DNA from 2 places in the Xanthomonas sp. AM6 genome. Region 2 is predicted to be linked to the other one. Evidence: predicted binding sites of a transcription regulator. Region 2 holds the regulator's gene; the other holds the start of a gene.
The links. Region 2 encodes FliA, which starts transcription of late flagellar genes. Its sites were predicted from a motif close to TAAAGTTTNNCNNNCNNNGGCCGATAA; they were not measured.
Positions count from the first base shown of each region.

Region 1: a site for FliA is predicted at 11,886-11,912, ahead of OCJ37_RS12855 (methyl-accepting chemotaxis protein). Genes of this name have one in related genera too.

Region 1 covers NZ_CP106869.1:3,051,997-3,067,873, forward strand. Annotated here, with positions in the region: gene mutY (A/G-specific adenine glycosylase) at 1-306, shown strand, start outside; gene OCJ37_RS12805 (oxidative damage protection protein) at 337-615, shown strand; gene OCJ37_RS12810 (DUF6491 family protein) at 1,178-1,636, opposite strand; gene OCJ37_RS12815 (vWA domain-containing protein) at 2,113-3,585, shown strand; gene OCJ37_RS12820 (M48 family metallopeptidase) at 3,652-4,563, opposite strand; gene OCJ37_RS12825 (formylglycine-generating enzyme family protein) at 4,646-6,538, opposite strand; gene rnd (ribonuclease D) at 6,643-7,728, shown strand; gene OCJ37_RS12835 (H-NS histone family protein) at 8,156-8,560, opposite strand; tRNA gene OCJ37_RS12840 (tRNA-Ala) at 8,960-9,035, shown strand; gene OCJ37_RS12845 (hypothetical protein) at 9,164-9,331, opposite strand; gene OCJ37_RS12850 (chemotaxis protein CheW) at 9,527-10,057, opposite strand; gene OCJ37_RS12855 (methyl-accepting chemotaxis protein) at 10,068-11,735, opposite strand; gene OCJ37_RS12860 (DEAD/DEAH box helicase) at 12,200-15,877, opposite strand, start outside.
Region 2 covers NZ_CP106869.1:2,553,044-2,568,920, reverse strand. Annotated here, with positions in the region: gene OCJ37_RS10820 (flagellar motor protein) at 1-545, opposite strand, end outside; gene OCJ37_RS10815 (chemotaxis protein CheA) at 872-2,608, opposite strand; gene OCJ37_RS10810 (protein phosphatase CheZ) at 2,613-3,221, opposite strand; gene cheY (chemotaxis response regulator CheY) at 3,221-3,613, opposite strand; gene OCJ37_RS10800 (RNA polymerase sigma factor FliA) at 3,632-4,381, opposite strand; gene OCJ37_RS10795 (MinD/ParA family ATP-binding protein) at 4,378-5,262, opposite strand; gene flhF (flagellar biosynthesis GTPase FlhF) at 5,249-6,877, opposite strand; gene flhA (flagellar biosynthesis protein FlhA) at 7,054-9,117, opposite strand; gene flhB (flagellar biosynthesis protein FlhB) at 9,135-10,265, opposite strand; gene OCJ37_RS10775 (ligand-binding sensor domain-containing diguanylate cyclase) at 10,427-13,369, opposite strand; gene OCJ37_RS10770 (ligand-binding sensor domain-containing diguanylate cyclase) at 13,537-15,877, opposite strand, start outside.

The DNA.
Region 1 (15,877 bases), 500 kb from region 2:
CAGCGGCGCCCGCCGAGCGGCATCTGGGCGTCGCTGTGGACGCTGCCGCAGGCCGAGAGCGAGACCGAACTGCGCGCCTGGTTCGAACGCGAGACCCGCGGCCGCGCCTTCGACGACGCCGAACCGATGCCGCCCATCGTCCACACCTTCAGCCACTATCGCCTGCACCTGCAGCCGCTGCGCCTGCGCAAGGTCGCCTTGCGCGACGCGGTGCGCGACAATGACGGCCTGCGCTGGGTCGCGCGGGCCGGCCTGTCCGCGCTCGGCCTGCCCGCACCGATCCGCAAACTGCTCGACGGCCTCTGATCGTCGCCCGCCGCGCCACCAGGAACCGCCATGTCCCGCACCGTCTTCTGCCAGTACCAGCAACGCGACGCCGAAGGCCTCGACTACGTGCCGTATCCCGGCGAACTCGGCCAGCGCGTGTTCGCGCAGATCGGCAAGGCCGGCTGGCAGGCGTGGCTGGCGCACCAGACCATGCTGATCAACGAGAACCGGCTGTCGCCGCGCGATCCCAAGCACCGCGCGTTCCTGGAGGCGGAGCTGGAGAAATTCCTGTTCCAGGGCGGCGCGCCCAAGCCCGAGGGCTACGTGGAACCCGAACGGGAATCCTGAGCGCGGCGGAAGACCGCCGCGCTGCGCCGCGCCGACGGCGCCAGCAGCCGAACGCGCGTGCGGCACTCCCATCCCAGCCGCCGCAAGCCCCTGCAGGAGCGACTTCAGCCGCGACGCATGAAACCCTGCACCGCAGTCCACCGCTCCCTGCAGCAACGATCCCGGGTCGCCGCGCCCATCCATCACGACGGGCCACGTCCCTGTAGGAGCGACTTCAGTCGCGACCCATGAACTCCTGCACCGCAGCCCACCGCCCCTTGCAGCAACGATCCCCGTCGTCTCGGCCCATCCATCACGATGTGCCGCGTCCTTGTAGGAGCGACTTCAGTCGCGACCCATGAACCCCTTGCACCGCAGTCCGCGCTCCTCTCAGCAGCCATTTCGGATCGCCCCGGACCACCCATCGCGATGGGCTGCCGGTATCGCGCGTCGCGACTGAAGTCGCTCCTACAGGGACTTGCGGCGAACTATCCCGACGGCGTATGCGAGCGACTTCGGCCTACCAGTCGCTGACGCCGACCGGCCCGCCGGACCGCATCTCAGCTGCAGGCCCCCGGGCCGCCTACCCGCCCTGCCCCTGCTGCGCCCGCTCCTGCACCTTGGCCTCGCGCAGTTCCTTCTCCGAGGTGCGCAGCGCCTTGACGTCCAGCGGGCGGATGCTCTGGATGCGGCACGGCAGGCGGATCGCGCCCGGGCTGCCGCCGATCACCAGCACGTCGTCGAAACGCGCCGAGACGCGGTCGCCGAAATGGGTAATGGCGATCGTCGGCGCGTAATCCAGGTCGGCGCAGCGGCCGCTCAGCTCGAGCAGGTAGGCCTGGTTCGGGCGCGTCCACACCGCCAGCGCGCTGTCGCCGAGCGCGGTCCAGCCGCTGATCCGATTGAAGTACTGGAAGTCGCGCACCGGCGCGGCGGCATGGGCGCGGTACAGCGCCAGCCGCTCGTCGTCGCCGAGGCGGTTGGTGGCGCAGCCGGCCAGCAGCGCGGCCAGCCCGAGCGATGACAGCAAGAGGCGTTTCATGGCGAATGCTCCCGTGGCGATACGCGCATGATGCACCCGCCCCGATGCCACGCCGTGCGCGCGCAGGCGGGGCATTCAGCCGCAAGGCAGCAAGACGGGATGGCCCCGAGTCCAACCCCGATCCTGCCCGTCGCGCGTTTGCAGCCTCGGACCATCACCGAGCGCCCGCCATGCACCCACGCCCGTACCGCCCCGCCCTGCCGTCCCTGCTCCTTGCCGCGCTGCTGGCAAGCTGCAGCACCGCCGACGATCGCGCCGACGTACGCGCGCCGGCACCGAGCGACGCCTTCGTCCGCGTCAAGGCGCAGGCATCCCCCGAACCCCTGGTTGAAACCACCGCGCAGCCGGCGTCGCAATCGCCGATGACGCCGCCCGCGCCACCCGCGCCGCCGGCACGGGCCTTGGCGCCGGCCACGCCTGCCGCGCCTTCGCCGATTCGCCAGCGGGCCGTTGCCGCCCAGCGCGCGCAGCTGTCGATGGACGCCGCGCAGATGCCGCCGTTGGACCGCGAACACTACGAACGCCCGGCGGACAACCCGGTGCACAGTGCGCGCGAACAGCCGCTGTCCACCTTTTCGATCGATGTGGACACCGGCAGCTACGCCAACGTGCGGCGCATGCTGCGCGACGGCCAGCGCCCGCCGGCCGACGCGGTGCGCGCGGAGGAATTCATCAACTACTTCGACTACGCGCACCCGGCGCCGCGCGACCGCGACGTGCCGTTCCGCGTGTCCACCGAACTGGCGCCCGCCCCGTGGAACCCGCAGCGGCAGCTGCTGATGATCGGCATCAAGGGCTACGACGTCCCGCGCCAGGCCTCGCCGCCGGCGAACCTGGTGTTCCTGATCGACACCTCCGGTTCGATGGCCTCGGCCGACAAGCTGCCGTTGCTCAAGCAGGCCTTCGCCATGCTGGTGCCGCAGCTGCGCGCGCAGGACCGGGTCTCGATCGTGGTCTACGCCGGCTCCGCCGGGCTGGTGTTGCCGCCGACGCCCGGCGACCGCCATGCCGAGATCCTCGCCGCGCTGGAGCGACTGCAGGCCGGCGGCAGCACCAATGGCGGCGACGGCATCCGCCTGGCCTACGCGACCGCCCGGCAGGGCTTCGTCGCCGGTGGCAGCAACCGGGTGATCCTGGCCACCGATGGCGACTTCAACGTCGGCACGGTCGACCGCGCCGCGCTGGAGACGCTGGTCGCCGACCAGCGCCGCAGCGGCGTGGCGCTGAGCACGCTCGGCTTCGGCCGCGGCAACTACAACGACGCGATGGCCGAGCGCCTGGCCGATGTCGGCGACGGCAACCACGCCTACATCGATTCGGCGCGAGAGGCGCACAAGGTACTGGTGCAGCAGATGCAGGCCACGCTGCTGACCATCGCCCGCGACGTCAAGATCCAGGTCGAGTTCAATCCGGCGCAGGTCGCCGAATATCGGCTGATCGGCTACGAGAACCGGCTGCTGGCGCGCGAGGATTTCGCCAACGACAAGGTCGATGCCGGCGAGATCGGCGCCGGACACAGCGTCACCGCGCTGTACGAGATCACTCCCGTGGGCAGCGCATCGCGGCGCCTGCCGGCCCTGCGCTACGCCGGACCGGCGCAGCCGCAGACGCCGCTGCATGCCGGCGAATTGGCGCAGTTGCGCCTGCGCTACAAGCTGCCCGGGCAGGAGCGCAGCCGCCTGCTGCAGAGCACGGTCGCCACGGCCTCGGCGATGGCGCAGCCGAGCACGGATTTGCGCTTCGCCGCCGCGGTCGCCGCCTACGCCGACCTGCTGCGCGGCGGCGCGCACATCGATGGCTGGGACTGGGCGCAGGTCACCGCCGCGGCGCGCGCGGCGACCGGCGCGGATCGCAGCGGCGAGCGCCGCGAGTTCGTCGAGCTGCTGGCGATCGGGCAACGCCTGGCCCTGCCGGAGGCGACGCCGCCGGTGCAGGTCTCCACGCGCTGAGCGCAGGCGCGCGGGCTGCACACGCCACGGCGTGCGCAGCTCAGCCGCCCGCGCCTGCCGCCTCGCTCAGCGCTGCGCGGTCTTGGCCGACTCGCAGAAACGCTGCCGGTACTCCAGCGCTTTGGGCATCAGCGCCTGCAGGTTCTGAATGCGCGTGCCCGGATTGGGATGCGTGGACGAGAACTCCGGCGGCGCCTGGCCGCCGCTGCTGGCGCTCATCCGTTCCCACAGCGGCACCGCTTCGCGCGGATCGAAGCAGGCCGCCGCGGCCAGCATCAGCCCGACCTCGTCGGCCTGGGTCTCGTGGCTGCGCGCGTACGGCAGCAGGTAGCCGTAGCCCATCGCCGCCATCGCCATCTGCTGCTGTTGCGGGTCCATGCCGCTGGCCGCGCCGGCCATCTGCCCGATCTGGGTCAGCTTCTGCTGCGCCATGCGCTGCGCGCCGTGGCGCAGCAGCGCGTGCGCGATCTCGTGGCCCATCACCACCGCCACCGCATCGGCGTTCTTGGCCACCGGCAGCAGGCCGGTGTAGACCGCCATCTTGCCGCCGGGCAGGCAGAACGCATTGGCCTGCTCGGACTCGATCACGTTGACGTCCCAGTCGAAGCCGCGCGCGTAGTGCTTGGCCTGCATGCCGTGCTCGGCGGCCAGCGCGTCCTCGACCACGTCGACCTTGGCGATCAGCCGCTGCGCGATCGCGCGCACCTGCTGCGCCACCTGCGACTGCGGATCGACCGGGCGCTCCTGCGCCAGGATCTCCTGGTAGGCCTGCAGGCCCAGCGCCTTCTCGTCCTCCACGCCGAGCGAACTGTCGATCAGCACCTTCTCACCGGTGTACGGATCCTCGCTGCGGTTGGAGAACCAGTAGAACCCCGCGTATACCGCGAAGCCCAGCAGCACCAGCCAGCGCACGCCGCCCAGCGGCCCGCGGCGGCTGCCGCCCTGCTCCCCGCCCTGGCGGCCGAAGACGTTGCTCATGTCCAATCCCCTTGCTGGCTGGTGGGCGGCGATGGCGCATGCCCGTGCGCGGCACTGTAGCCGCGGCGGCGGCGCGGCCGTGTCAAATTCCGCGCACTAGGCGGAACCCGACCCGGGCGCTGGTGGTGTCGGAGTCCTGCATCAGCCGCCAGGCGGCACGGGTCTGCTCCGGCGCGTTGGCCCAGTTGCCGCCGCGCACCACGCGCGAGCGGCAGCCGGGGTTGTACCAGGCGTTGCCGTCGGCGGGCGCGCGGCGGTAGCTGGAATGCCAGCAATCGGCGACCCACTCGCTGAGATTGCCGCCCATGTCGTGCAGGCCCCAGGCATTGGCCTTGAAGCTGGCGACCGGCGCCGGCCCCCAGAAGCCGTCGGCATAGCCGACGAAGGCGTTGTTCCAGTGCCGGCCGCTGGGCGAGACGTCGCCGCCGCCGGTGAAGTTGCCGGCGCCGCGCGGCGGCACGCCGGCGTTGCCCCACGGGTAGCGGCCGCGGCTGCCGGCGCGCAGCGCGTATTCGAACTCGGCCTCGCTGGGCAGCCGGTAGTGGCGCCCGGTCTGCTGCGACAGCCATGCCGCATAGGCTTCGGCATCGCGCACGCTGACGTGCATCACCGGACTGTTCGGCGCGGCGCGCGCGCCGTTGTAGTCGGACTGCCAGTCGGTGCCGCTGCGGCGCACGAAATTGCCGCTGCGCTCGTCGTAGACGATCGAATGCCCGCGCCGGGTCGCGCGCGGCCGCGCGCCGCTGGCCTCGACGAAACGGCGGAACTCGGCCACGGTGACTTCGGTAATCGACATCGCGAAGCCGCGCTCGAAGCGCACGTAGTGCAGCGGCTGCTCGGCCGGCACCGCGCCGGGCTCGGTCGCGCTGGCGCCCATGCGGAAACCGCCGTGCGGCACCACGATCATCTGCGGCCCGCGCTCGCCGCTGCTCATGCCGTCGGTGAACACCTGGCCGGGGCGGAAGCTGCCGTAGTGGGTGGCCAGGTCGATGCGCTCGCGCAGCATCGCCGCCACCGGGTCGCCCGGGTCGGCGATGCGCAGCACCTCGCCCAGCTTCTCGCGCGCGGCCTTCAGCCCGGCTGGCGTGGCCAGGTCGCGCAGGCCGGCATCGCGCAGGCCGGCGATGCGCGCGGTGCGCACGCCTTCCACCCGCACCCGCGCATCGTGCACGGTGGCGGCGCCGTCGCGGATGCGCGCGGCGCGCGCCAGCCAGCTGCCGGCGGCGGCGAAATCGGACGCCGCCGCGGCCGCCTCGGCGCGCCGGATCACCGCGCTCTCCACCGCCGCCACGCCCTGCCGCGCGCGCGCATCGTCGGCGTCCAGCTGCAGGGCTTCGCGGAAATTGGCCAGCGCGCCGTTGCCGTCCTCGCCGAGCCGGCCGGCGCGCAGATCCTCCTCGCCGGCGCGGTTGTAGGCCAGCACCCGCAGCGCGATCTCCACCCGCTGCTGCAGGCGCCGCACCGCCGGATCGTCGGCATCCAGCGACAGCGCCACCATCGCGATGCGGCCGGCGCGCTCCAGCGCCTGCTCCTGCTGCTCCGAGGCCTGCAACAACGCATCGCCGAGCTGCAGCAGGCGCAGCCGCGCCTTGCGCAGGCCGTCGCGCGCCACCCGGTCCTGCGGCGCCAGCGCGCGGATCGCCAGGTACAGCGGAATCGCCGATTGCGCGTCCTCGAACAGGCGGTCGTCGGCCAGAGCGCGCGCGGCATCGCGCCGCGCCTGGGCCAGATCGGCGCGATCGAGCGTCGGCAGCGGCGGCTGCCAGCGCGCCACCGTCTCGGCGGCATCCTCGCCGCCGATGGTGACGCTGGGCGCCTGCGCCGGCTTGGCCGCCGCGGCCCTGGCCTGCGGCGCCGGCCCGGCAGGAGCCGGCGCAGGCGCGGGCGCCTGCCCGGTGCAGCCGCCCAGCAGCGCGGCCAGCAGGGCCCAGGCAATCGCAGAACCGCTCGTGCGCACGCATCCTCCCAACGACATTGGCCTTGCGACGGCGTTCGCGCCATCGGCGTCCGTGCGGCCGGCGGGCCGACGTTAGGCTATTCTCGCCTGCCTGAGCAAACCCTGCATTCGACGGAAACCACGTGCCCTATTGGATCAAGCAACCCGCCGAGCTGGCCGAGCGGCTGGCGCAGCGCCCGGCCAGGATCGGCCTGGATACCGAATTCGTCCGCGAACGCACCTACTGGCCGCAGCTGGCGCTGGTGCAGATGGCGGTGGCCGACGAGATCCTGCTGATCGACCCGCTGATCCCCGGCATGCCGCAGGCGCTGGCGCCGTGGCTGTCGGATCCCGCCATCCTCAAGGTCATGCACAGCGCCAGCGAAGACCTGGTCGCGTTCAAGTGCGCCTGCGGCGCGCTGCCGCGGCCGCTGTTCGACACCCAGATCGGCGCCGGCCTGGCCGGCATCGGCGCGGGCATGGGCTACCAGAAGCTGGTGCTGGAGATCACCGGGGTGCACCTGGCCAAGGGCGAGACCCGCTCGGACTGGCTGCGCCGTCCGCTGTCGCCGGCGCAGCTGGAATACGCCGCCGACGACGTGCGCCACCTGTTCGCGATCCACGACGCCCTGCAGCAACGGCTGCAGGCGCTGGACCGCAGCGCCTGGCTGCACGAGGACGGCGAGCGCCTGCTCGGCACCGTCGAGCACGACGAAGGCGAGCGCTGGCCGCACCTGGGCATGCGCGCAGCGCAGTTCATGGATCCGCCGGCGCAGCAGCGCCTGCTGCGCCTGCTGCGCTGGCGCGACGTGCAGGCCCGGCACAGCGACAAGCCGCGCAGCTGGATCCTGGACAACGAACTGGCCGCCACCCTGGCGCGCTTTCCGCCCGACGACCGCCACGGCCTGCAGGCGCTGCTGGACAAGCATCCCAAGGCCCCGCGCAAGCTCGGCGAGGCGCTGTGGCAGGCGCTGACCACGCCACTGCCCGACGAAGCCGACGCGCCGCTGGCGCTGGCCGCCAGCGACGACAACAAGGCGGCGCTGAAGCGCCTGCAGGACGCGGTGTCCGCCCGCAGCGCCGAGCTGGGCCTGCCCGACGGCCTGCTGGCCTCGCGCAAGCACCTGGAAGCCTTGCTGGAAAGCGGCCAATGGCCGCAACCGCTGGCCGGCTGGCGCCGCCGCGAACTGGAAGCGACGCTGCAGCCGCTGCTGGGCAGCGCTGGCTAGGCGTCGGCTCAGGCAAAGTCAGCGAAAGCGTTTGTAGGAGCGACTTCAGTCGCGACGGGCTCTACCGGTAAAGCCCGTCGCGACTGAAGTCGCTCCTACAGGGTCTGGTCGCCCGGACAGACGCAAGGTGGTGAGCGGCCGCGGCGCATTCGCAGCTGTGGGGCGCAGGATCCGTCTTCGCCCAGGCGTGCTGGTCCCGCGCTGGCGCGATCAGATTGGAACGACTCAGTCTCACAGCGCGGTGTCGGACGTTTGCGCCACAACCACCGACATGCCGGCGAGTAAGCCTTCCGGCATGCAGCGTATTCCGTTTATCGCGTGCCCTCGCCCGCTTATTCACAGCGAAAGCGCGACACCGCCTGAAAACCATCGCCCATAAAAAAGGCCAGGAAACCCCTGGCCTTTTTGCGACCGATCAGTAAACCGATCAGTATTTGACCAGCGGGAACTTCAGGTCCGGGTGGCGCGCCTTCCATTCGTTGTAGGCGGCGGTGCCTTCCCACGCGGCGAACGCCTTCGGCGTGCGGCCACGGCCGGACCAGGTCTCGCCGGTGTGCGGCAGCTGGTACTTCGGCTTGACCTCGCTGCGGCCGCCGGCGGACTTGGCGCTGGCGGGCTTCGGCGCGGCGCTGGTCACGTAGGCGGCGATCTCGTTGCGCTGCTTGGCGCTGAAGAACTCGGCGAACTGCTCCAGCAGCGACAGCACGTTGGCATGCGCGGCGCTGGTCTCGCCTTCGCGCGCCTGCTTCTCCTGCTCTTCCAGCTTGCGCATCTCTTCCTGCAGCTTGGCCTTGGCTTCGGCGATTTGTTGCAAGTTGCGAACTTCCGTCATTTTTCAAGGACCCGTGGATAAAAAGATTTGGAACGGACGGAATATCTCATCCGGAACGACGAAACCGTCTGACGAGGATTTCGGCCCACGATTATATCGACTCTCCCCGCCGGCTGCCGGAATACGGGCGTGCATTTCCGCCTTCACGCCAGCGGTCTGCAGGTTGCCGCGTATGGGTGCCCGAGGGGCACGCGTCAGCATCGGGCGCGCACGCCCGGCCAAGCGCGCCTTGTCGTCGAGCGTGCGCGTGCCGCCACCTGCGCGCACCGCCGCGGCCTGCGCGAAGCGCTAGTGGCGCAGCCGTGCGTGCGCGACCGCGAGCGCCAGCGGCCAGACGCGCGGGCCGCATCGCCCTCTTGGCACGCACGCCCCGGGCCAGTTAGACTATGCGTCTGATGTGGGGCGGTAGCTCAGCTGGGAGAGCGTCGCGTTCGCAATGCGAAGGTCGAGGGTTCGATCCCCTTCCGCTCCACCACTTCTTCAGACGAAAAGCCCCGGAGTCGCCTCCGGGGCTTTTTTGTGTCTGCGGACGGCGCCTGCTGGGTAGCGGCGCGCCATTGCGCGCACGCCGCCGCACCGCGGCCCAGGCAGCCTGCGGACGGCTCAGCCGGCCGCTTGGTCGCCGCCGGACTTGGGCCCGCGTTCGTGGGCTTCGCGCAGCTTCTCGTCCTCCCGGCCCGACCGCTGCTTGGCCACCTCGTCCTGCGCCCGGTCCTGTTGGCCTTCCTGGATCCCTTGCTGCTTGCCGTGTTGCGTGTCTTTGTCTGCCATGGTCCGGACCTCGCTGTGGGCGGATGCCCTGTCCCGGAAACACTAGCGGGGCCGCCGTGATGCGCATATCACGGCGCGGGTCTTCGCTGCAGCTGGCGTGGCGCCTCGCTGCCTGCGAACAGGGCGCGCGAGGTGCACACTGGCGCCCGCGCGCAGTGCCGGCGCGGTTGCCATGGAGCGGCCACCCTCTTTCGCTCAGGCCGCCGCCTGCAGCGCAGCGCCGGCGATCTCGTCCATGCGCAGCAGGCGCGCCCGGTCCAGCAGGATCACCAGGCGGCCCTCCAGCTTGCCCATGCCCTGCAGCAACTCCTGGCGGATGCCGCCGCCGAACGACGGCGCCGCCTCGATCTGCTGCGCCGGGATGTCCAGCACCTCGCTGACCGCATCGACCAGCAGGCCGAAGGCCTGGGTCGTGCCGGCGTCTTCGGCGGTCACGATCACGATGCAGCTGCGCCGGGTGACGCGGCTGGGCGCGCGGCCGAGCCGCAATTGCAGGTCCACCACCGGCACCACGGCGCCGCGCAGGTTGATCACGCCGCGCACGCAGGCGGGCATGGTCGGGACCGGCGTCGGCGCGCGGTATTCGATGATCTCGTGGATGCCGACGATGTTCAGGCCGAACAGCTCCTGTTCCAGCTGAAAGGTCAGGAACTGCGACGGCAGCGACGCCACCGCCGGATCCGCGTCCGGCGGCGCGGCCGCGGCATTGCCAAGTTGTGCGCGCATGGCGTGCTCCTCAGAAGCTGGCGAACTGCGATTCGTCCGGACCGGCCGCCATCGCATAGGCCGGCTGCGGCGCACGCGGGCGCACGCGCTTGGGCTCGACGCGACCGACGACCGCCCGGACGCCGGGCTTGTCCGCGGCGCGCGGCAGGCGCGGCGCCTCGCCATGGCCATGACCCAGGCGGAAGAACGCCATCGACTGCTGCAGGTTCTCGGCCTGCGTGCTCATTTCCTCGGCGGTCGCGGCCAGTTCCTCGGACGCGGTGGCGTTCTGCTGCGTGGTCTGGCTCAGCTGCACCACCGCCGAATTGATCTGCGCCACGCCGGAGGACTGCTCCTGCGACGCCGCGGCGATTTCCTGCACCAGGTCGGAGGTCTTCTTGATGCTGGGCACGATGGTCTCCAGCAGGCGTCCGGCCTTCTCCGCCAGCTCGACGCTGGAGCCGGCGACTTCGCCGATCTCCTGCGCGGCGACCTGGCTGCGTTCGGCCAGCTTGCGCACTTCCGCGGCGACCACGGCGAAACCCTTGCCGTGCTCGCCGGCGCGCGCCGCCTCGATGGCCGCGTTCAGCGCCAGCAGGTTGGTCTGGTAGGCGATGTCATCGATGATGCCGATCTTCTGCGCGATCTGCTTCATCGCCGCCACGGTGGCGACCACCGCTTCGCCGCCTTCCACGGTTTCCTTGGCGGCCTGCGCGGCCATGCCGTCGGTGATACGCGCGTTCTCGGTGTTCTGCCCGATCGAGGCGGTCATCTGCTCCAGCGATGCGCTGGTTTCCTCCACGCCCGCGGCCTGCTCGGTCGAGGCCTGGCTCAGCGACTGCGCGGTGGCGCTGACCTCCTCCGAGGCGCCGGCCAGGGTCTGCGCGCTGGCATTGACCTCGCCGACCACCTGCTGCAGCTTCTCGACCATGCGTCGCATCGCCAGCAGCAACTGCCCCGCCTCGTCCTTGGACGTGGTTTCGATCACGACGCTCAGGTCGCCGTCGGCCAGCGCATTGGCGGCATCCACCGCCTTGCCGATCGGCTTGGTCACGCTGCGGCTGATGAAGAAGCCCAGGCACACGCCGAGCAGCACGCCGACCACGATGATGGCCGTCAGCACCTTGGCGCCGCTGGTATAGATCGCATTGGTCTCGGTACTCGCGGCCGCCGCGTTGGCTTCCTTCATCTTGGCCAGCTCGGTCATCAGCGCGTCGACGTCGTCGGAGGCGCTGCGCGCGGCGGTGGACAACGCGATGAGTTCCGGATTGGCGTCCTGCAGCGGCTGCTGCGTCGCTTTCTCCAGGAACGCGCCGCGGCGCGCCAGGTACACCTTCCACGCTTCGTCGAAGCGCGCCAGGGTGGCCTTGGCCTCGGGGCCGTCCATCGAGGCGCGCGCCTTGGTCATGTAATCGACCATGCTCGCGGTGTACTTGTCGATGCTGGCGAGGTGCTTGGCGCGTTCTTCCTGCGTGGTGGCCAACTGCAGGTTGGAGCGCGCGCGGCCTGCGTAGATCAGGTTGATGTTGGCTTCCTTGATATTGGACACGCCGAGCAGCTCGCGCTCGTACAACAGCGTGGCGTAGTGGTTGATGCGTCCGGAATTGCGGATGCCGATGGCGCCGATGCAGGCGCCGATGGCGGCCACGATCAGGAACGCGCAGGTAAGCCTGATACCGATCTTCATATTGCCCAACATGGTGTCTTTCCCCGATTGTTTGGTAACGATCGCGCCCGACACGGCGCGCCCGGATGTCCTTCCCGCTACACCCACCTGGGCCGGGAACGATCATCGATGTGCGTAACGCAGCGATGTCCTGTCGTAGCGCTGTCGCTCGTTGCGTGAAAGCTATCGGCGCTCCCCAAGTCGCCTTTAATCGCCATCGCAACTGCGGAATTGAGCACACAGGCAAGTGCTGCGGACGTGCGCTGAACACGGACGGAGCCTTTCTGGGCGGACGTCATCGCATAGGCGACGGGCGCGGCGCGCACCCGCGCCGCATGCCGCACTTGTCCTCAACGGGAAATTTCCGCCCCGACGTCGCGGAAAAAACGGTGATTTGCACCACAACAAATTGTAGACAATACGTGAAGGAACCGACGTTCAAGCACCGCGGCGTCTCCGGGCGGCGACAGCAGCCAGCCGCTCCTGCCGTGGCGCGGTCAGCTCAGGCTGGCGAGCATCGCAGCGATGGCGTCGCGTGTGCTTGATGCTGCCGGTTCGGTCAGCCGCTGCCGCGCCATCGCGCTGTCGGCGGCGCTCAGTTCCTGCAACGGTTCGAAACGCTCGGCGACCCAGGTCGCCATCGGCACGCCGTCGCGGTACAGCACCCGCGCGCCGGGCACGCGCGGCACCCGGTTGCCCGGCAGCACGCCGCCGAGCAGGTTCGCCGGATCGGCGGCGGCCACGCACAACCAGGCGCCGTCGTGCGGCTGCCGGCGCACCTGGCGCAGCAGGCCGATCGCCTCGGGCAGCGCGAACTGCTCGCCGGACAGCCCGCTGATGAAACGCCCGCCGCGGATCTCGCCGCGCGCCTCCAGCCGGTGGTAGACGCGCAGCAGCTCGCGCCACGGCGGCAGCCACGCCGCCTCGCGCTCCATCAGGCGCCAGCAGACCACGCCGTAGCGGCGCAGCAGGGTCCGCGCCAGGTGCTCGATGGCCTCGCCGCGCGCGGTCGCGGCGGCGCCGTCGGTGGCGGTGCGCAGCAGCGCCCAGCGTCCCGCGTCCTGGATGCCGTACAACGGCACCCGGCGCCGCCGCCGCGACACCGCGGACGGCCGCTTGGAGGCCGGCACCAGCAACGCGCGCAACCCGGCGTAGCTGTCGCAATGGATGCGGCCGGCGGCCACCAGGTCCGCCAGCGCCTCTTCCAGTTCGGTGGACAGCAGCCGCGTGGCGTCGGCGATCTCGTCGAAGAACGAGGCGCCGTGCGCGTCCAGGTAGTCGGCGACCTTCTGCGCGCGCGAGCCGAGCGCGGCCGGCGCGGCCGCGGCCGGCAGCAACCGCGACCACTGCGCGGCGCTGCGCCGCGGCAGCAACAGGATCGGCGTGCTGCGCAGCGAGCCGGCGCCGCCCACGCTGGCCGCGGCCGGGCGCAGCCGCGTCCACAGCGTGCGCCCGGCGCTGCACAGTTCGTCCAGCCACGCCGGGGCGTAATCGCGCACCCGCGCCGGCAACAGCTCGCTTTCCCACAATGCCGCCGGCGCCTCGAAGCCTTCCAGCTGCGCCAGCACGCTGGCCAGCGCCTCCGCGCCGGCGACCCGGCCTTCGCCGTCCAGATGCTGCCAGCGGAACAGGAAGCGCGCGTAGTCGCGCGGCGCCACCGGTTCGATCTCGCGGCGCAAGCGGCCCAGCGTGTAGCGATGGATGCGCGCCAGCAGGTGGCGCTCGCACCATTCGTCGGCAGCGGCGTCGGCGCTGAAGCGGCCGGGCAGGACGTAGCCGTCGCGCTGCAGCGCCAGCAGGCCGGCCTGCACCTCGCGCAGCGGCAGCCGCAGCGGCGCCGCCAGTGTCGCCGCGCTCACCGGCCCCAGCGCGGCCAGGCGCAGGCGCAGCAGCTCGCGCAGCGCGCCGTCGCGCTGCCAGTCGTCGATCGCATAGCCCTCCGGCACGGCGATGCGCGGCTGCGCCTCGGCCTGCGGATACAGCGGCGCGACCAGCGCCAGCGACTCGGCCGCGACCCACAGCGCGGCGCCGTCGTCTCCTACGCCCTGCAGCCGGGTGGCGCGCGCATCGGCGGCCAGTTCCGCCAGCCACGCCGGCCAGGCCTCGTGCGCGGCGGCTTCGGCGGCGTCCAGCGCGCCGAGCGCGACCAGCGCCTCGTGCATCTCGTCGCGGCTGCGCGGCTGCGGCCAGGCCTCCTCGCGCACCGCGGCGATCGCCTCCGGGTCGAGCCGGCCCAGGTCGTCGGCGCTGTCCGGGTCCTGGTAGCGGCGGCTGTGCACGGCCTGGGTGCGGCGCTCCTCCAGCGGCGCGTCGTCGAGGAACGCGTACGGCCGCGCGTCCAGCGCCTCGGCCGCCAGCGGCGACGGCGCGGCCAGGTCGCGCGCCAGCACGCGCACGCTGCCGTCCTCGATGCCGCGCTGCAGCCGCAGCCAGCCGTCGCTGTCCATCGCCTCGTGCAGGCAGTCGTGCAGCGTCTGCGCGACCAGCGGGTGTTCGGGAATCTCGCGCTCGCCGACCAGGTTCTCGGCGCAGGCCACCTGGTCCGGGAACACCGTGGCCAGCAGGTCCTCGGACTTCATCCGCTGCAGCTGCGGGGCGACCTTGCGCCCGCCGGTGAAGCGCGGCAATGCCAGCGCATTGGTGGCGTTCCAGCGCCAGCGCACGCCGAACAGCGGCGCCTCCAGCAGCGCCTGCACCAGCACGTCCAGCGCCGATGCGCTGTGCAGATAGCGCGCGACCTCCTCCAGCGCGAAGCTGTGCCGGGTCGACAGCGACAGCACGATCGCGTCCTCGGTGGCCGCCGCCTGCAGTTCGAAATTGAAGGTGCGGCAGAAGCGCTTGCGCAGGGCCAGGCCCCAGGCGCGATTGATGCGGCTGCCGTGCACGCTGTGGATCACCAGCTGGGTGCCGCCGCTGTCGTCGAAGAAGCGCTCCAGCACGATGCACTGCTGCGTGGGCAGCGCGCCCAGCGCGGTGCGGGCGCGGCCCAGGTAGTCGACCAACTGCTGCGCGGCGGCGGCGTCCAGCGCCAGGTCCCCGCCCAGCCAGGCCAGCGCCTGCGCCGCGCCGCCCTGCTCCAGGCACTGCTCCAGCTGCGCGCGCAGCCGCGACACGCCGGCCGACAGCTCGTCGCTGCGCCCGGGCGCCTCGCCGAGCCAGAACGGGATGTTCGGCGGCGCGCCGCGCGCGTCTTCCACCCGCACCCGGCCCGGCTCCACGCGCAGGATGCGGTAGCTGGCGTTGCCGAGCTGGAACACGTCGCCGCTGAGGCTCTCCACCGCGAAGTCCTCGTTGACCGTGCCGATGGTCTCGGCCTGCGGCTCCAGCAGCACGCTGTAGTCGCCGGTCTCGGGGATGGTGCCGCCGGAGGTCAGCGCCGCCATGCGCGCGCCGCGCCGCTCGCGCACGCGGCGATGCACCGCGTCGCGGTGCAGGTAGCCGGCACGCGGGCCGAGCCGGGTGCTGAAGCCGTCGCTCAGCATCCGCAGCACCGCGTCGAAGCGCTCGCGCGGCAGCGTCGCGTACGGCCAGGCGCCGCGGACCAGCGCGTACAGCGCGTCCTCGTCCCATTCCTGGCACGCCACCTCGGCGACCAGCTGTTGCGCCAGCACGTCCAGCGGCGCGTCGAGCATGTGCAGCGCATCCAGTTCGCCGCGGCGCACGCAGTCCAGCAGCGCCGCGCATTCGACCAGGTCGTCGCGCGACTGCGGGAACAGCCGCGCCTTCGGCGTGCCGCCGACGGCGTGGCCGGAGCGCCCGGCGCGCTGCAGGAAACTGGCGATCGAACGCGGCGAGCCGAGCTGGCACACCAGGTCCACGTCGCCGATGTCCAGGCCCAGCTCCAGCGACGCGGTGGCGACCAGCACCTGCAGCTGGCCGGCCTTGAGCCGCTGCTCGGCGAGCAGCCGCGCCTCGCGCGCCAGGCTGCCGTGATGCGCCGCCACCGCGTCGTTGCCGAGCAGTTCGCCAAGGTGCCGCGCCGCGCGTTCGGCCATGCGCCGGGTGTTGACGAACACCAGCGTGGTGCGGTGCGCGCGCACCAGTTCGGCCAGGCGCGTGTACACCTGCTGCCACTGGTCGGCGGACATGGTCACGCTCAGCGGCGTCGGCGGCACCTCCAGCGCCAGGTCGCGGGCGCGCGCGTAGCCGATGTCGACGATCTCGCAATCGGGCTG
Region 2 (15,877 bases):
ATGCCGTGGCCGAGCTTGCTCGGGTCGGCGAGGTTCTTCATCACCGCGATCAGGCCCAGCACCGCGCCGATGATGCCCAGCGTCGGCGCGTAGATGCCCATGCCTTCGAACACCTTGGCCGCGGCCAGGTCGCAGTGCTCCTGGCCGTCGAGGTCGATCTCCAGCATGTGCCGGATCGATTCCGGCTCCACGCCGTCCACCAGCATCTGCAGGCCCTTGCGCACGAACGGGTCGCTCTGGTGCTGGACCTGGTTCTCCAGGCCGAGCAGGCCCTGGCGGCGGGCGATGTTGCTCCACTCCACGATCTGCTGCAGCAGCGCCTGCCGGTCGCTGGCCGGCGGATGCAGGATCCACTTGGCGATCTGGAACGCGCGCTTGAACACCGCCGGCGGCGTATGCACCAGGATCGCGGCCACGGTGCCGACGATCACGATCACGAACGCGGCCGGCGACCACAGCGCCGAGATGCCGGCGCCCTTGAGGATGCTGCCGCCGACCAGCGAGGCGATCGCCAACAGCAAGCCAATGAGACTGAGTTTGTCCATGCAGGAACTATCGGCAGCGCGGGGAGGGACTTGATGGGGCCGGGATTGGGGATTGGGGATTCGGGATTGGGATTCGAGGCGGCTGGCCGTCGGCTGCCGAGCCGCAGATCGGCGAATGCGCTGCCTTCTGTAGGAGCGGCTTCAGCCGCGACGCCTTGCCGATAAGGCGTCGCGGCTGAAGCCGCTCCTACAGCAAAGCGCGACCGAGACAGCCACTGAACTTGCCGCCACGTCCATGGCACTTCGGGCATCGGATCGCCACGCAAACGCTCCGCACCGGGACCGCCCTTGCGAATCCCCGCTCCCCACTCCCGAATCCCGGCCCCTCAGCTCTTCAGGCCGTCCACATCCAGGATCAGCGCCAGCCGGCCGTCGCCGATCAGGGTCGCGCCGGCGTAGCCGGGCAGGCCGCGCAGGGCGCGCGGCAGCGGCTTGATCACCACTTCCTCGCGGCCGCGGACCTGGTCCACGATCAGGCCCATGCGCGATTCGCCGGCCTGCAGCACCACCACGGTCAGCAGCGGCAGCTGCGGCGCTTCGATGTTCAGCCACTGGCGCAGGTCCACCAGCGGCAGCGTGTGCGATTGCCGGTCGAGCACGGCGCGGCCGTCGAACCAGCCCAGCGAGCGGCTCGGCGCGTGCAGCACTTCCACCACGCGCGCCAGCGGCAGCGCGTAGACGGTGTCGCCGGCCTGCACCAGCAGGGTCGGCAGGATCGCCAGGGTCAGCGGCACGCGGATCAGGAAGCGGCTGCCGCGGCCCAGTTCGGACTGGATCTGGATCTGCCCGCTGAGTTCGCGGATGCGCGACTGCACCACGTCCATGCCGACGCCGCGGCCGGAGATGTCGGTGACCTCGGATTTGGTCGAAAAGCCCGGCAGGAACACCAGGTGCAGGCACTCCTCGGTGGTCAGGCGCGCGGCGGCTTCCGGGTCGATCAGGCCTTTCTCGCGCGCCTTCTGGCGCAGGCGCTCGGGGTCGATGCCGGCGCCGTCGTCCTGCACCTCGATGCTGACGTAGTCGCCTTCCTGCTGCGCCGACAGGCGCACGTGGCCGCCGCGCGGCTTGCCGGTGGCCTCGCGCAGCGCCGGGGTCTCGATGCCGTGGTCGATCGCGTTGCGCACCAGGTGCACCAGCGGATCGGCCAGCGCCTCGACCAGGTTGCGGTCCAGTTCGGTGTCGGCGCCAATCAGTTCCAGGTCCACTTCCTTGTTCAGGGAGCGGGCGACGTCGCGCGCCACCTTGGGGAAGCGCGAGAACACCTTGCCGACCGGCTGCATGCGGGTGCGCATCACCGCCGACTGCAGGCGCGCGGTGGCGATGTCCAGGCTGCTGACCGCGCGGTCCAGTTCTTCGTCGCGCAGGCGCACGCGCAGGGTCTTGAGCCGGTTGCGCGACAGCACCAGTTCGCCGATCAGGTTGACGATCGCATCCAGGCGCTTGGTGTCCACGCGCACGGTGTGTTCGGGTTCGGCGGCCTTGGCCGGCGCGGCGGCCGGCTTGGCCGGTGCCGGACGCGGCGCGGCGGCCGCGACCGGCAGCGCGCTCGGCGCGGCGGCGCCGTGCAGCTGGTCGAGCAGCGCTTCGAATTCCTCGTCGTCGATCATCTCGCCGTTGCCGCCGGCGGCCGGCGCCTTGGCCGGCGCCGCAGCGACGGGCGCGGCGATCGGGGCGCTGGTCTCCTCGCCGCTGGTCGCGAACTGCGCGATCAGCTGCGGCGGCGCGCGCGGCGGCTCGTTGCCGCTGCCGAACGCGTCGAGCATCGACTGCAGGTAGTCCAGCGACTGCTGCGCGGCGTCGAAGTGCCGCGCCTGCAGCGTGGCCTGACCGGCGCGGGCCTGGCCCAGGGTGTCCTCGGCGGCGTGGCACAGCTCGACCATGGCGTTGATCGCCAGGAAGCCGGCGCCGCCCTTGAGCGTGTGGAAGCCGCGGAACACCGCGTTGAGCTGGTCGCTGTCCTCGGGCGCCTGCTCCAGCGACACCAGCTGCTCGCCGAGCCGGTCCAGGATCTCCTGGGCTTCGATGATGAAGTCGGCAGCGATGTCGTCGGGTACGGCGCTCATGGCATTACAGTCCCAGTCCGGACAGCAGGTCGTCGGCGTCGTTCTGCGACACGCCGTGACGGTCCAGTCCGGCCAGCGCGGGGCCGGCCAGGCTGCCATCGGGTTTCTTCTCTTCCTTCGGCGGCAATCCCAGCGCGCCGAAGCCCTCGTGCACGCGGCGCACGATCGCCGCGACGCGGCGGATGATCTGCCCGGTCAGGTCCTGGAAGCTCTGCGCCAGGGCCATCTCGGTGAGGTTGTGGCGGATCTTGTCGAGGATCTCGCCCTGGTCGCCGGTGAGGCCGCCGGCGCGCAGCTGTTCGGCCAGCGCGCGGCATTCCTCGGCCAGGTCCAGGGTGCGGTGGCTGGCCTCTTCGGTCATCGCCACCACGTGGTCCAGGCGCGAGCAGGCGTCGTCCAGCTCGCCGGCCTCGGTGGGCACGGTCGGCAGTTCGCCCAGCGCCTGGCCCAGGTCGCGCGCCAGCCGGCTCAGGCCCTGCATCATCGGCCGCGTGCGCCAGGCGGCGAGGGTGTCGATTTCCCTGCGCCAGCCGGCTTCGTCGCCCTTTTCCAGTGCGTCCAGCGCACCTTGCAGGCGTTCGATCAGGGCGCTGCGTTCGGCGGTGGCTTCCATCAGGCGGTCGCTCCCAGGCGTTCGAAGATCTTGCCCAGCTTCTCCTGCAGCGTCTGCGCGGTGAACGGCTTGATGATGTAGCCGTTCACGCCGCACTGCGCGGCCTCGATGATCTGCTCGCGCTTGGCCTCGGCGGTCACCATCAGCACCGGCAGGTGCTTGAGCTTGTCGTCGGCGCGAATGTTGCGCAGCAGGTCGATGCCGGTCATGCCGGGCATGTTCCAGTCGGTGACCACGAACTCGAACGGCGCCGAGCGCAGTGCAGCCAGGGCACTGTTGCCGTCCTCGGCCTCTGCAGTGTTGGTGAAGCCCAGATCGCCGAGCAGATTCTTGACGATGCGCCGCATCGTCGAGAAATCGTCCACGATCAAAATCCGCATGTTCTTGTTCACCGCTAACTCCCTTGGGTCTTATTCTTCGTCTTCCAGGCCGGCGTCCGCCGCTTCGAACGCTTTCAGGCGCCCGCGCAACCGTACCGTGGCCTGGCCGTGGATCTGGCAGACGCGCGACTCGCTGACACCGAGCACCGCGCCGATTTCCTTCAGGTTCAATTCCTGTTCGTAGTACAGCGACAGCACCAGCTGCTCGCGTTCGGGCAATTGCGCGATGGCCTTGCCCAGCTCGCGGCCGAATTCGCTGCGTTCCAGCATCTGCTGCGGATTGGGCCCGCCCTTGGCGATGGTGTCCAGCTCGCCGTGGTCCTCGACCCGCGATTCCAGGCTCAGCACCTGGCCGCGCGCGGCATCTTCCATCAATCGCAGGTATTCGGGAAGCGGCATGTCCATCGCCGCGGCCACTTCGTTGGCGGCGGCGGCGCGGCCGGTGCTCTGCTCGATCCTGCGGATCGCCGAGGCGGCGTCGCGGGCGCGGCGGTGCACCGAACGCGGCACCCAGTCGCCGCGGCGGATCTCGTCGATCATCGAGCCGCGGATGCGGATCGAGGCGTAGGTCTCGAACGAGGCGCCCTGGTCGGCGTCGTAGCTGCGCGAGGCCTCGATCAGGCCGATCATGCCGGCCTGGATCAGGTCGTCGATCTCCACGCTGGCCGGCAGCCGCGCCGCCAGGTGGTGGGCGATGCGCCGCACCAGGTCCGAATGCTGGGCGATGTAGTCGTTGGAACTGTTGCGCTGCACGGCGCGGTACTGGGCGGCGGCGTTCATGCGGCGACCCCCCGCTGGATGATCCGTTCGACGAAGAACTCGACGTTGCCGCGCGGCACGGTCGGCGCCTGCCAGCGCGCGGTGCGCCGGGCGATCTCGGCGATCGCCTGCGCCGACGGGCTGGACGGGTAGGCCTTGACCACCGGCTGCTGGCGCTGCACCGCCAGGCGCAGCCAGTCGTCCTGCGGCACGCAGCCCAGGTAGTTCAGCGACACGTCGCCGAGGAACTTCTCGCACACCCGGCTCAGCTTGTCGTACAGCAGGCGGCCTTCGTTGAGGTCGCGGACCATGTTGGCCACGATCTGCACCCGGTCCACGCCGCGTTCGCGCGACAGCACCTTGATCAGCGCGTAGGCGTCGGTGATCGAGGCCGGCTCGTCGCAGACCACCACCACCGCGTCCTGCGCGGCCTGGCAGAAGGTCAGCACGCTGTCGGTGATGCCGGCGGCGGTGTCGATGATCATCACGTCCAGCTCGCGCTGCAGCTCGGAGAACACGTTGACCAGGCCCACGTGCTGGGCCGGCGGCAGCTCGGCCATGTGCCGGCGGCCGGAGGCGGCGGGCACCACCATCAGCCCGTTGGGCATGTCGATCAGCACTTCTTCCAGGGTGCAGCGCCCGGCGACCAGGTCGGCCAGGGTGAACTTGGGGGTCAGCCCGAGCAGCACGTCGACGTTGGCCAGGCCCAGGTCGGCGTCCAGCAGCAGGGTGCGCTTGCCCATGTCGGCCAGCGCCATCGACAGGTTGACCGAGATGTTGGTCTTGCCGACGCCGCCCTTGCCGCCGGTCACGGCGATCGTGCGCACCGGGCCCAGCGGTTCGCTGCGCGTTGCCGACAGGGGGAAGGCATTGGTCAGATTGGCGTAATCACGCGACGGCATGGTTCTGCTCCGGAGTACAGGGCTTATCGGCAGCGCGCCGCAAATCTTCAAGGCGCAGTACCAGGCTGGCGGCGTTGGCGCGGTGCAGGTCGTCCGGCACGCGCTGACCATCGGTCACCCAGGTGATGGGAAGCCGGTGGTCCGCGACCACCGACAGTGCACTTCCAAACCGCCCGGTTTCGTCCAGCTTGGTCAAGATCACCCCCTGCGGATCGGCGCCGGCGAACCGGCGCACCACCTCGTCCAGGTCGGAGAAATGGGCATTGGCAGGAAGTACTAGCAAGGACCGGACCACTCTGGAGGCGCGCAGCCAGTGCAGCTGCCCGACCAGCGCGCGGTCGCGCTGGCCCATGCCGGCGGTGTCGATCAGCACCAGCTTGTAGTCGCGCAGGCGCTCCAGCAGCTGTTGCAGGGCGGCGTCGCTGTCGGCCTCGTGCACGGCGATGCCGAGCTGGCGGCCGTAGCTGTGCAGCTGTTCGCGGCCGCCGACGCGGATGGTGTCGGTGGTGACCAGGGCCACGTCGCGGGCGGCGTGGCGTTCCAGGAAGCGCGAGGCCAGCTTGGCGATGGTGGTGGTCTTGCCGGCGCCGGTGGGGCCGATCAGGGCGATCACGCCGCCTTCCTCGATCGGATCCAGCGCGGCGATCGGCAGGCGCTTGGACAGCAGCCCCAGCATCATCCCGCGGCCGCGGTGCAGTTCCAGGTCGGCCGGGATCTGCATGACCACGTCGCGGGTCAGGCCGCTGTCGAAGCCGTAGTCGTCCATCAGCTCCAGCGCCTGGGCGCGGACCGGCGAGCCGCGCAGGCGTTCGTCGGTGAGCCGGTTCATCTCGCGCTCGATCATCTGCCGCATCAGCGCCAGTTCGTCGCGCAGCTGAGTCAATTGTTCGTCGTTCTGCATGGCCGGGAAGCTCGGCACCGGCGCCAGGGCCGGCGGCGCCGGGATCCCGGCGCTGGCCGCGACCGGCGCCGGCTCGGCGGCCGGCGCAGCCGTGGCGGCCGCCGGGGTCAGCGAGACCGCGGCGATGCCTTCGAGCCAGGCCGGCACCGCGGCGGCGCTGGCGGCGGCGCTGGACGCGGAGGCCGCAGCGGCGAACGGGCTCGGCATCGGCACGCTGATCGGCGCGTTGCGGAACACGTCCTCGGGAATCTGGAATTCGGCAGGCGCCGGCGCGGAGGCGGGAGCGGGGGCACGCGGCGCGGCAGCGGGCCGGCTCGGCGCCGGCGCGGTGCCGGCCGGCATCGCCGAGGCGGCGATCGCGGCAGGCTGGGTCAGCGGCCGCGCCGGCGCGGCCTGCGTCGCCGCGGCGGCCGGGGCGCTGCGGCGATCGCTGATCGCGGCCATCATCGCCATCGCCGAGTTGCCGGCGGCGCCGGCCTTGGCCGCACGCGGCGCCGGATTGGCGGCCGACACCGGCAGCCGCGCCGTCTCGTCCGGCCGCACCGCGTCCAGCGCCTGCTGCACCAGCGCCTCGTCGTAGTTGCTGGCGGCGACGATCTCGATGCCCTCGTCGGTGCGCCGGTTGGACAGGATCACCGCATCCGGACCGTGCTCGTCGCGCACCATGCGGAACGCGGTGCGCATGTCGGGAGCTACGAAGCGTTTGATTTTCATGGGTGGAAACCGGGATTCGGGAGTGGGGAGTGGGGATGGGTCGCGGAGGCCGCCATTGCGCGGTTGGCATCCGGTCGCCTTGCTCTGGTTGTCTTCGATCGTTTCATTGCTGTCTCTCTCCGCTCGCGGGGTGCGCTGTTGCGAATCCCGAATCCCAAATCACCAATCCCTGCCTGTCAGCTGATCGTCCCGACCAACTTCAGCCGCTTGTCTTCCGGTACCTCGCTGTAGGACAGCACCGACAGCGAGGGGACGCTGTGGCGGACCAGCCTGGCCAGCGCGGCGCGGACCTGCGCCGGGACCAGCACCACGGCCGGTTCGTTGCGCGCTTCCTGCTTGCTGACGCAGTCCGCCAGGCTCTGATGCAGCCGCTCGGCCAGGCCGGGTTCCAGCGCGGCACCGTTGCCCTGGGTAGAGTCCTGCAAGACACGTTCCAATTGCGGGGCCAGGGTGAACACCGGCAGTTCGGCGGACATGCCGGCGATTTCCTGGACGATGAACCGGCCCAGCGCATTGCGCACCGCGGCGGTGAGCACGCCGGGTTCCTGACTCTGCGGGGCCTGTTCGACCAGCGCCTCGACGATCTTGCGCAGCTGCCGCACCGGGATCTTCTCGATCAGCAGGTTCTGCAGCACGCGCACCACCACCGACAGCGGCAGCGCCTTGGGGGTGAGGTCCTCGACCAGCTTCGGCGCGCTCTTGGCCAGGGTGGCCAGCAGCTGCTGCACTTCCTCGTGGCCGAGCAGTTCCGGGGCGTGCTCGCGGATCAGGTGCGACAGGTGGGTGGCGATCACCGTGGCCGGGTCGACCACGGTGTAGCCCATGGTCTCGGCCTGGGCGCGCTGGTGCGGCTGGATCCAGATGGCGTCCAGGCCGAACGCGGGGTCCTTGCCGGGGATGCCGTCGATCTTGCCCAGCGCGCCGCCCGGGTCCAGCGCCAGTTCGCGGTCCGGATGGATGTCGGCGGTGGCCACCGGCACGCCGTGCACCAGCAGGCGGTAGGCGTTGGCCGGCAGTTCCAGGTTGTCGCGGATGTGCACCGGCGGGATCAGGAAGCCGATGTCCTGGGTCAGCTTGCGCCGCACGCCCTTGATCCGCGCCATCAGCTCGCCGCCCTGGGCCTTGTCCACCAGCGGGATCAGCCGGTAGCCGACCTCCAGGCCCAGCGGGTCGATCGGGCGCAGTTCGTCCCAGCCCAGCTCGGCGTTGGCCTGCGCGCCGGCGGCGGCCGCCTGTTGCACCGGATCGGGCTTGGCTTCTTCCGGCAGCAGGCTGCGCTTCCACATCTTCCAGGCCAGCAGGCCCAGGATCAGCGCCAGCGTCAAGAAAGCGACGTTGGGCATGCCCGGGACCAGGCCGACCAGGCCCAGGATCGCCGCGGCCACCGCCAGCGCTTTGTGCTGGCCGAACACCTGGCCCATCATCGAGGCGCCCATGTCCTGCGAGCGCGAGGCGCGGGTGACCAGCATCGCCACCGCCGAGGACACCAGCAGCGCCGGCAGCTGCGCGACCAGGCCGTCGCCGATCGACAGCAGGGTGTAGGTGGAGGCAGCCTGGGCGACCGGCATGCCGTGCTGCAGGACGCCGACCGCCATGCCGCCGATGAGGTTGATGAACAGGATCAGGATGCCGGCGATGGCGTCGCCGCGGATGAACTTGCTGGCGCCGTCCATCGAGCCGTAGAAGTCCGCTTCCTCGCGCACTTCCTCGCGCCGGGCCTTGGCTTCCTCGCGGGTCAGCAGGCCGGCGTTGAGGTCGGCGTCGATCGCCATCTGCTTGCCGGGCATGGCGTCGAGGATGAAGCGCGCGGTCACTTCCGACACGCGCCCGGCGCCCTTGGTGATGACCACGAAGTTGATGATGGTCAGGATCGCGAACACCACGATGCCGACCGCGTAGTTGCCGCCGATCACGAACTCGCCGAAGGCCTCGATGACCTTGCCGGCGGCGCCGTGGCCGTCCTGGCCGTTGATCAGGATCACGCGGGTGGAGGCCACGTTCAGCGCCAGGCGCAGCATCGTGGTCATCAGCAGCACGATCGGGAAGATGCTGAACTCCAGCGGCCGCTTCACGTACACCACCGCCAGCAGCACCATCAGCGAGATCGCGATGTTGAAGGTGAACAGGGCGTCCAGCACCGGCGCGGCCAGCGGCACCACCACCATCGCCAGCATCGCCATCACGATCACCGGCGCGCCGAGGCCGTGCTTGATCATGTCCATCATCTTGCGCGTGTTCATCTGCGCGGCCGGCTGGCTCATGGCGTGCTCCCCGGGGCGAATTCATCGACGTCCAGCGGCGGCAGCGGCGGCATCGGGCCAGTGCGCCAGGCGCGCAGCTGGTACACGTAGGAGAGGATCTGCGCCACCGCCGAATACAGTCTCACGGGAATTTCCTTGCCGAGTTCGCCTTCCCGATACAAGGCGCGTGCCAAAGGCGGCGCAGACACCACTGCGACGCGGTGCTGCTCGCCGAGTTCGCGGATGCGGAAGGCCAGTTCGTCCACGCCCTTGGCCACCACGGTCGGCGCGCGCATGCGCCCGCCCTCGTACTTCAGCGCCACCGCGTAGTGGGTGGGGTTGACCACCACCACGTCGGCGCTGGGCACCGCCTCCATCATCCGCCGCTGTGACAGCTGCATCTGCATCTGCCGGATGCGGCCCTTGACCTCCGGGCTGCCCTCGCTCTCCTTCATCTCCCGGCGCACTTCGTCGCGGGTCATCATCAGTTTGCGGATGTGGTTCCACTTCTGGTACGGCGCGTCGATCGCCGCCAGCAGCGCCAGCGCGCCGGCGGTGTACAGCAGCAGGCGCAGGGTGAAGCCCAGGCCGTCGCCGATGGCCTGTTCCAGCGGGTGCCGCATCAGGCTGCGCAGGCCGTCGATGTTGTTCCAGATGCACAGGCCGGCGGCGCCGCCGACGAAGGCCATGCGCAGGATCGACTTGAACAGTTCGGCCAGGCTTTCCATGCCGTACAGCCGGGTCAGCCCGGCCATCGGGTTGAGCCGGTCCAGCTTGGGCACCAGCGCGTTGCCGGAGAAGCGCAGGCTGCCCATCGCCAGCGGCGCGACGAACCCGGCCGCCAGGCAGATGCCGACCAGCGGCAGCGCCACCCACAGCAGGCCCAGCAGCAGTTCGCCGAAGTGGCCGAACAGGGCGTCGGGGTGGCCGTACAGGCTCGGGTCCGGGCGCAGCGCGCCCTTCATCCAGGTCACCGCGCCGGCCGTCAGCGAACCGGACATGCCCATCAGCGCGAAGATGCCGGCGCTGAACACCGCCGCCGTCGCCAGTTCGCGCGAGCGCGGGATGTTGCCCTGCTCGCGGGCCTCGCGCAGGCGTTTTTCGGTAGGTTGTTCGGTTTTTTCGGTGCCTTCTTCGTTTTCGGACATGGCGTGGGACGAGCCGGGCAGGGGGATTCGATCCAGCGTCCTGCAAGGACCGTTCCGTTCCATCGGCGGCCGCCTGTGCGGCGTTACGACGGCCCGCGCGGGCCTGCGGCATGGCGGCGCCGGTGCCGAGCACCGCCGGCCGAGCGGCCGGCAGGGCAGCGCTAGGCGTGCAGTTCGACCCGGTTGCGGCCCAGGTGCTTGGCCCGGTACAGGGCCTCGTCGGCGCGGGCCAGCAGTTGCTGCAGGCTCTCGCCCGGCCGGTACCAGGCCACGCCGATCGAGGCGGTGACCGCCAGCCGCTGCGTGCCGATCTGCAGCGGCTGGTCGCCAATTGCCGCGCGCAGGTGCTGCAGCCGCTCGTGCGAGGGGACCGGCAGGCCGGGCAGCACGCCGAGCAGTTCCTCGCCGCCGTAGCGGCCGATCAGGTCCGAGCCGCGCAGGTTGGCGTTGAGGCGCCGCGCGACCTTGACCAGCACCGCGTCGCCGGTCAGGTGGCCGTGCGCGTCGTTGATGCGCTTGAAGTGGTCCAGGTCGATCATCGCCACCGCCAGCGGCTGCCGCTCGGCCTGGCTGCGCTGCATCTGCGCGGCCAGCGCATCGAGGATGCCGGCGCGGTTGAGCAGGCCGGTCAGGGCGTCGTGCGAGGCCTTCACCGCCAGCGCGGCGCGGGCGATCTCCAGTTCGCGCTTGTCGTGTTCCAGCTCCTGGGTGCGCAGCGCGACCAGGGCGGCCAGTTCGCGCTGGCGCTGGCGCAGGCGGCGCTCGCGCCAGTGCAGCGCGGCGATCGCCAGGCCGCCGCCGAGCAGGGCGTACAGCGCCAGCATCGGCGGGCTGCGCCACCACACCGGCGCCACCGAGAACGCCACCCGCACCGGCGCCGAGGCGCTGCGCCGGTAGGCGTCGAGCAACTGGATCTCGAACACGTAGTCGCCGGGCGGCAGCGGCGGATGGTCGATCTCGAAGTTGGGCGTGGCGATCCAGCGCGTGTGCACGCCCGCGAAGCGATAGCGGAACGAGACCCGGTTGCGGTCGTCGTACAGGTCCGGCGCGCCGACCTCGATGTGCAGCGGTTCCTGGTTCCAGGACAGGCGCGCGCCGGCGGCGATCGGATGGCCGCCGCGGGTGAACTGGTCCAGCGTCAGCACCGGCGCGCGCTCCTGGAACAGGCGCTGCGGCGCCAGCACGTGGCTGACGCCCTTGCTGTTGCCGATCCACACCGACGCGTCGGCGTCCTCGAAGAACGCCGCTTCGGAGATGTCGTCCCACAGCAGCCCCTGCGACTGGGTCAGGCGCGACCAGCGGCGCCCGTCGTGGATGTCCACGCCCTGGTTGTGGCCGATCCAGATCCAGCCGTTGCCGGTGCGCCGCAGCAGGTAGATCTGCAGCTCCTGCAGCTGCGGCTGGGCGGCGCGCTGCAGGCGCAGGGTGTCGCCGTCGAGCCGGCCCTGCCACACGCCCGGGTGGTACAGCGCGGCCCAGACCTGGCCATCCTCCTCGATCAGCAGCTTGCTGACCCAGGGCTGCGCCGGCGTGCCGTCGAGCAGCAGCCGGATCGGGGTCCAGGTGTCGCCGCGCAGCCGGAACACCCCGGACGCGCCGGCCAGCCACAGGCTGCCGTCGCGGCGCTGCTGGATGTCGGAGTAGTCGCTGGCCGGCAGCGCCTGCACCCGTTGCGGGACCTCGCCCGACTGCGGCCGCGCCAGCAGGTACACGCCCTCCATGGTCAGCAGCCAGATCCGGCCCGCCGCGTCCAGATACAGCCGCTTGGCCGTGCTGCCCAGGCGCGGGTAGCGGCGCAGCAGCCGGCCGTCGCGGTCGTGGTGGTGCAGTTCGCCCAGCGAGCCGATGCTCCACAGCGAGCCGTCCGCGGCGGTCTGCATGCCCACGGTCTGCACGCCGGCATCGGCCAGCCATGGCTGGAACGGCTGGCCGGCGCCGCGCTGGCGGTTGACGCCGCCTTCGTTGCCGAGCAGCAGTGCGCCGTCGCCGTGGCGCTGGACGGTCCAGGTCGGCGCGCTGCTCATGCCCTGGGTCACGTCCCAGTTCTCGATCCAGCCGTAGCCGTTCCAGCGCACCACGCCTTCGCCGTCCACGCTCATCCACAGGTCGCCGGCATGGTCGAACAGCAGCGCGACGATGCCGCCGTCGGGCAGGCCGTTGCCGCGGCCGAAGCGTCGCCAACGGCCGTGTTCCCAGCGCGCCAGGCCCTGGCCGGTGGGCATCAGCACGCGCCCTTGCGGATCGAGCAGGAGCTGCGCGTGCGCGTTCACCTTGTGCGGGCCGGCATCGGGCCAGGGCTGTTCGACGAAGCGTTCGGCCGCGGCCGGCAGGCGCATCAGGCGCTGGTCGCCGCGCACCCACAGCGCGCCGTCGCGGGCGCGCACGACGCCGCGCCAGCGGTCCGGCGGCAGGCCTTGCGCCTGGCCGTAGACCGTCACCGCGCCATCGGCGGCGACCCGGCACAGCTCCTGGCCGCAGCCGAGCCAGAGCGTGTCCGCATCGGCCTGGGCCGCGCCGATCCGCCCGAGCTGCGGCAGCCGCGCCAGCGTCGCCGCGTCGAACAGCGGCTGCAGCCGCCAGCGTCCGTCGCCGCGGGGCACGGCACGCAGCGCCTGCGGGCCGTTGAGCAGCACCGTGCCCCAGCGCGGGCTGGCCAGGCGCAGCACGTTCTTGCGCAGCGGCCCGGTTTCCTCGGCGCTCAGTTGCCGCATCCGGTTGCCGTCGCCGACGAACACCGCATCGAAGCTCGCCACCCACAGCCGGTGCGCGGCGTCCTCGCTCGCGGCGCTGATGAAATGCCCGCGCTGGCCCTGCAGCGGCACCTGTTCGAAGCGGTGCCCGTTGAAGCGATACAGGCCGCTTTCGGTGCAGACCCACAGGCTGCCGTTGCCGGTCTGCAGCAGGCAGGTGTCGGCCAGGCCGAGCAGGCCCTGGTCGTGCGCATAGCGGCGCAACGGGATCGACTGGGCGCGGGCGGGGTCGCCCGGTGCCAGTCCGGCCAGGCCCAGGCCGAGCCACAGCAGCAGGACCCCGCGCGCCGGCCAGCGGCGCAGGCGAGCGCGCAGGCGCCGACCCTCAGCCGCCGCGAATGCCGCGACGGTCACGAGCGGGGACTGGCGGGGAGTCGGACATGGCGTGCGGCACGTGGCGAGGAGGAAGGGAAGGGGCGGCAGGCGCAATCGCGGACGGCGCACGATGGTTCAAGCCGGGCGCCACCCTGCCTGTATCGGCCGCGCTGCGCCCGCGCTTGAGTCGCTGCCGCTCATGCCGCTCACCGCGGCAAGGTCGCTCCCGGCACCGCGTCCAGGTGCAGCTCGACCCGGTTGCGGCCGCCGTGCTTGGCCCGGTACAGCGCGTCGTCGGCGCGGCTGAGCAACTGCTGCAGGGTCTCGCCCGGGCGGTACCAGGCCACGCCGATCGAGGCGGTGACCTCGAGCATGCCGGCGTCGGTGAGGAACGGCGTGGCGCCGATCACCTGGTGCAGGGCGTGCAGCCGGGTCCGCGCCGGCGGCACCAGGCCCGGCAGCACCGCCAGCAGCTCCTCGCCGCCGTAGCGGCCGATCAGGTCGGCGCCGCGCAGGTTCGCGTTCATGCGCCGGCCGACCCGCGCCAGCACCGCATCGCCGACCAGGTGGCCGTGCAGGTCGTTGATGTGCTTGAAGTGGTCCAGGTCGATCATCGCCACCGCCAGCGGGCTGCCGTCGCCGCGGCCGTGCTGCATCTGCGCGGCCAGGGCATCGAGGATGCCGACGCGGTTGAGCAGGCCGGTCAGGTCGTCGCGCACCGCCTTCAGCGCCAGCGCGGCGCGGGCGATCTCCAGTTCGCGCTTGTCGTGCTCCAGTTCGCGGGTGCGCTCGGCGACCAGCCGCGCCAGGGTGCGCTCGCGCGACAGCAACTGCTTCACCCGCCAGCGCCACACCGCGGTCACCAGCAGCGCGGCGGCCAGCGCGTACGCCATCCACGCCAGCGGGCTGCGCCACCACGGCGGCAGGATCTCGAACTCCAGCCGCGCCACCTCGCTGCGCGCGCGCTGGCGTTCGTCCAGCGCCTGCACCTCCAGCGCGTAGCGGCCGGGCGAGAGCAGGGTGTAGGTGAGATGTCCCTGTCCGGTCTCGGCCCATTGTTCCTGCAGGCCCTCGAGCCGGTAGCGGAAGCTGAGGGTGTCGTTGCCGCCGACCGCGCCGGGCACCGCGAAGGCGATCTCGATCGGCTGCTGCGACCACGGCAGCTGCGCGCCGGGGACGACCGGGCGCCCGCCGCGGGTGGCACGCAGCAACTGCAGGCGCAGCGGCCGCGCCGCGAACAGCCGCGCCGGGTCCAGTACCTGGCTGACGCCCTTGCTGTTGCCGATCCACACCGAGCCGTCGCGATCTTCGAAGAACGCGCCTTCGGAGGTGTCGTCCCACAGCAGGCCTTCGGCCTGGGTCACGCGGATCCAGCGCCCGCCCGCCCACATGTCCAGGCCCTGGCTGCTGCCGACCCACACGCGTTTGTGCCGATCCTGGCGCAGCACGTAGGGCACGATCCGCGCCAGCAGCGGATCGTCGACCTTGCGCAGGGACAAGGCGGCCGCGCGCGGGTCGAAGCGCCCGCGCCACACCCCGACGTCGCCGAACGACAGCCAGGCCTCGTCGTTGGCGTCGATGGTGAACTTGTCCAGTTCCGCGTCCGGCACCGCGCCGTGCAGGCGGACCGGTTGCCAGCCCTGCGCCTGGCGCAGGTACAGGCCATGGTCGCCGACCAGCCACAGGCGGCGTCGCGCGTCGTAGCCGCCGCCGGTGAAGCGGTCGCGCGGCAGGTCGCGCGCCGGCTGCGCGCTGCGTTCGCCCGGCGCCAGCCGGAACGTGCCGCGGGTGGTCAGCAGCCACAGCGTGCCGGCGTCGTCGAAGAACATCCACTTCAGCGAGGACGGCACCTTGGCCATCTCGTGCATGCGGCCGCTGCCGCGGTCCAGACGCAGTATCCGGCCCGACGACAGCCCCATCCACAGGGTGCCGTCGGCCGCGTCGACCAGTTGCACCGCCTGTCGCAGCGCCTGCCCGTCGCGGTCGGTCAGCGGGCGCATGCGGCCGCCGGCGTCGAGCACGTTGGCGCCCATTTCGCTGCCGACGTACAGGCGGCCGTCGCCGCGGCTGCGCAGGATCGACCAGGTCGGCCCGGTGGCCAGCCCCTGCGGCTCCTCCCAGTGCTGGATCACCCCATAGCCGAGCCAGCGCTGCACGCCGCGGCCGCGGGTACCCATCCACAGGCGGCCCTGGCCGTCGCTGAGCAGCGCGCAGATGTTGGGCGCCAGCGCCCCCAGGCCCTGGGCGCGTTCGAACGCGCGCCACTGGCCGTGTTCCCAGCGCAGCAGGCCGGTATCGCTGCGGGTCAGCACGCGGCCGGCGGCGTCCTCGACCAGGTTGATGCCCACCGCCAGCGTGGACAGCCCGCTGCCCGGCGGCGGCACGCGTTCGACGAAGCCCGTTGCACCGGCCGGCCACGCCAGCACATGGTGGATGCCGCGCGCCCACAGCGTGCCGTCGCGGCCGCGCAGCAGGGCCAGCCAGATGTCGTCGGGAACGCCGTCGGCGCGGCCGAGCCGGCGCAAGCGGCCCTGCGCATCCAGCCGG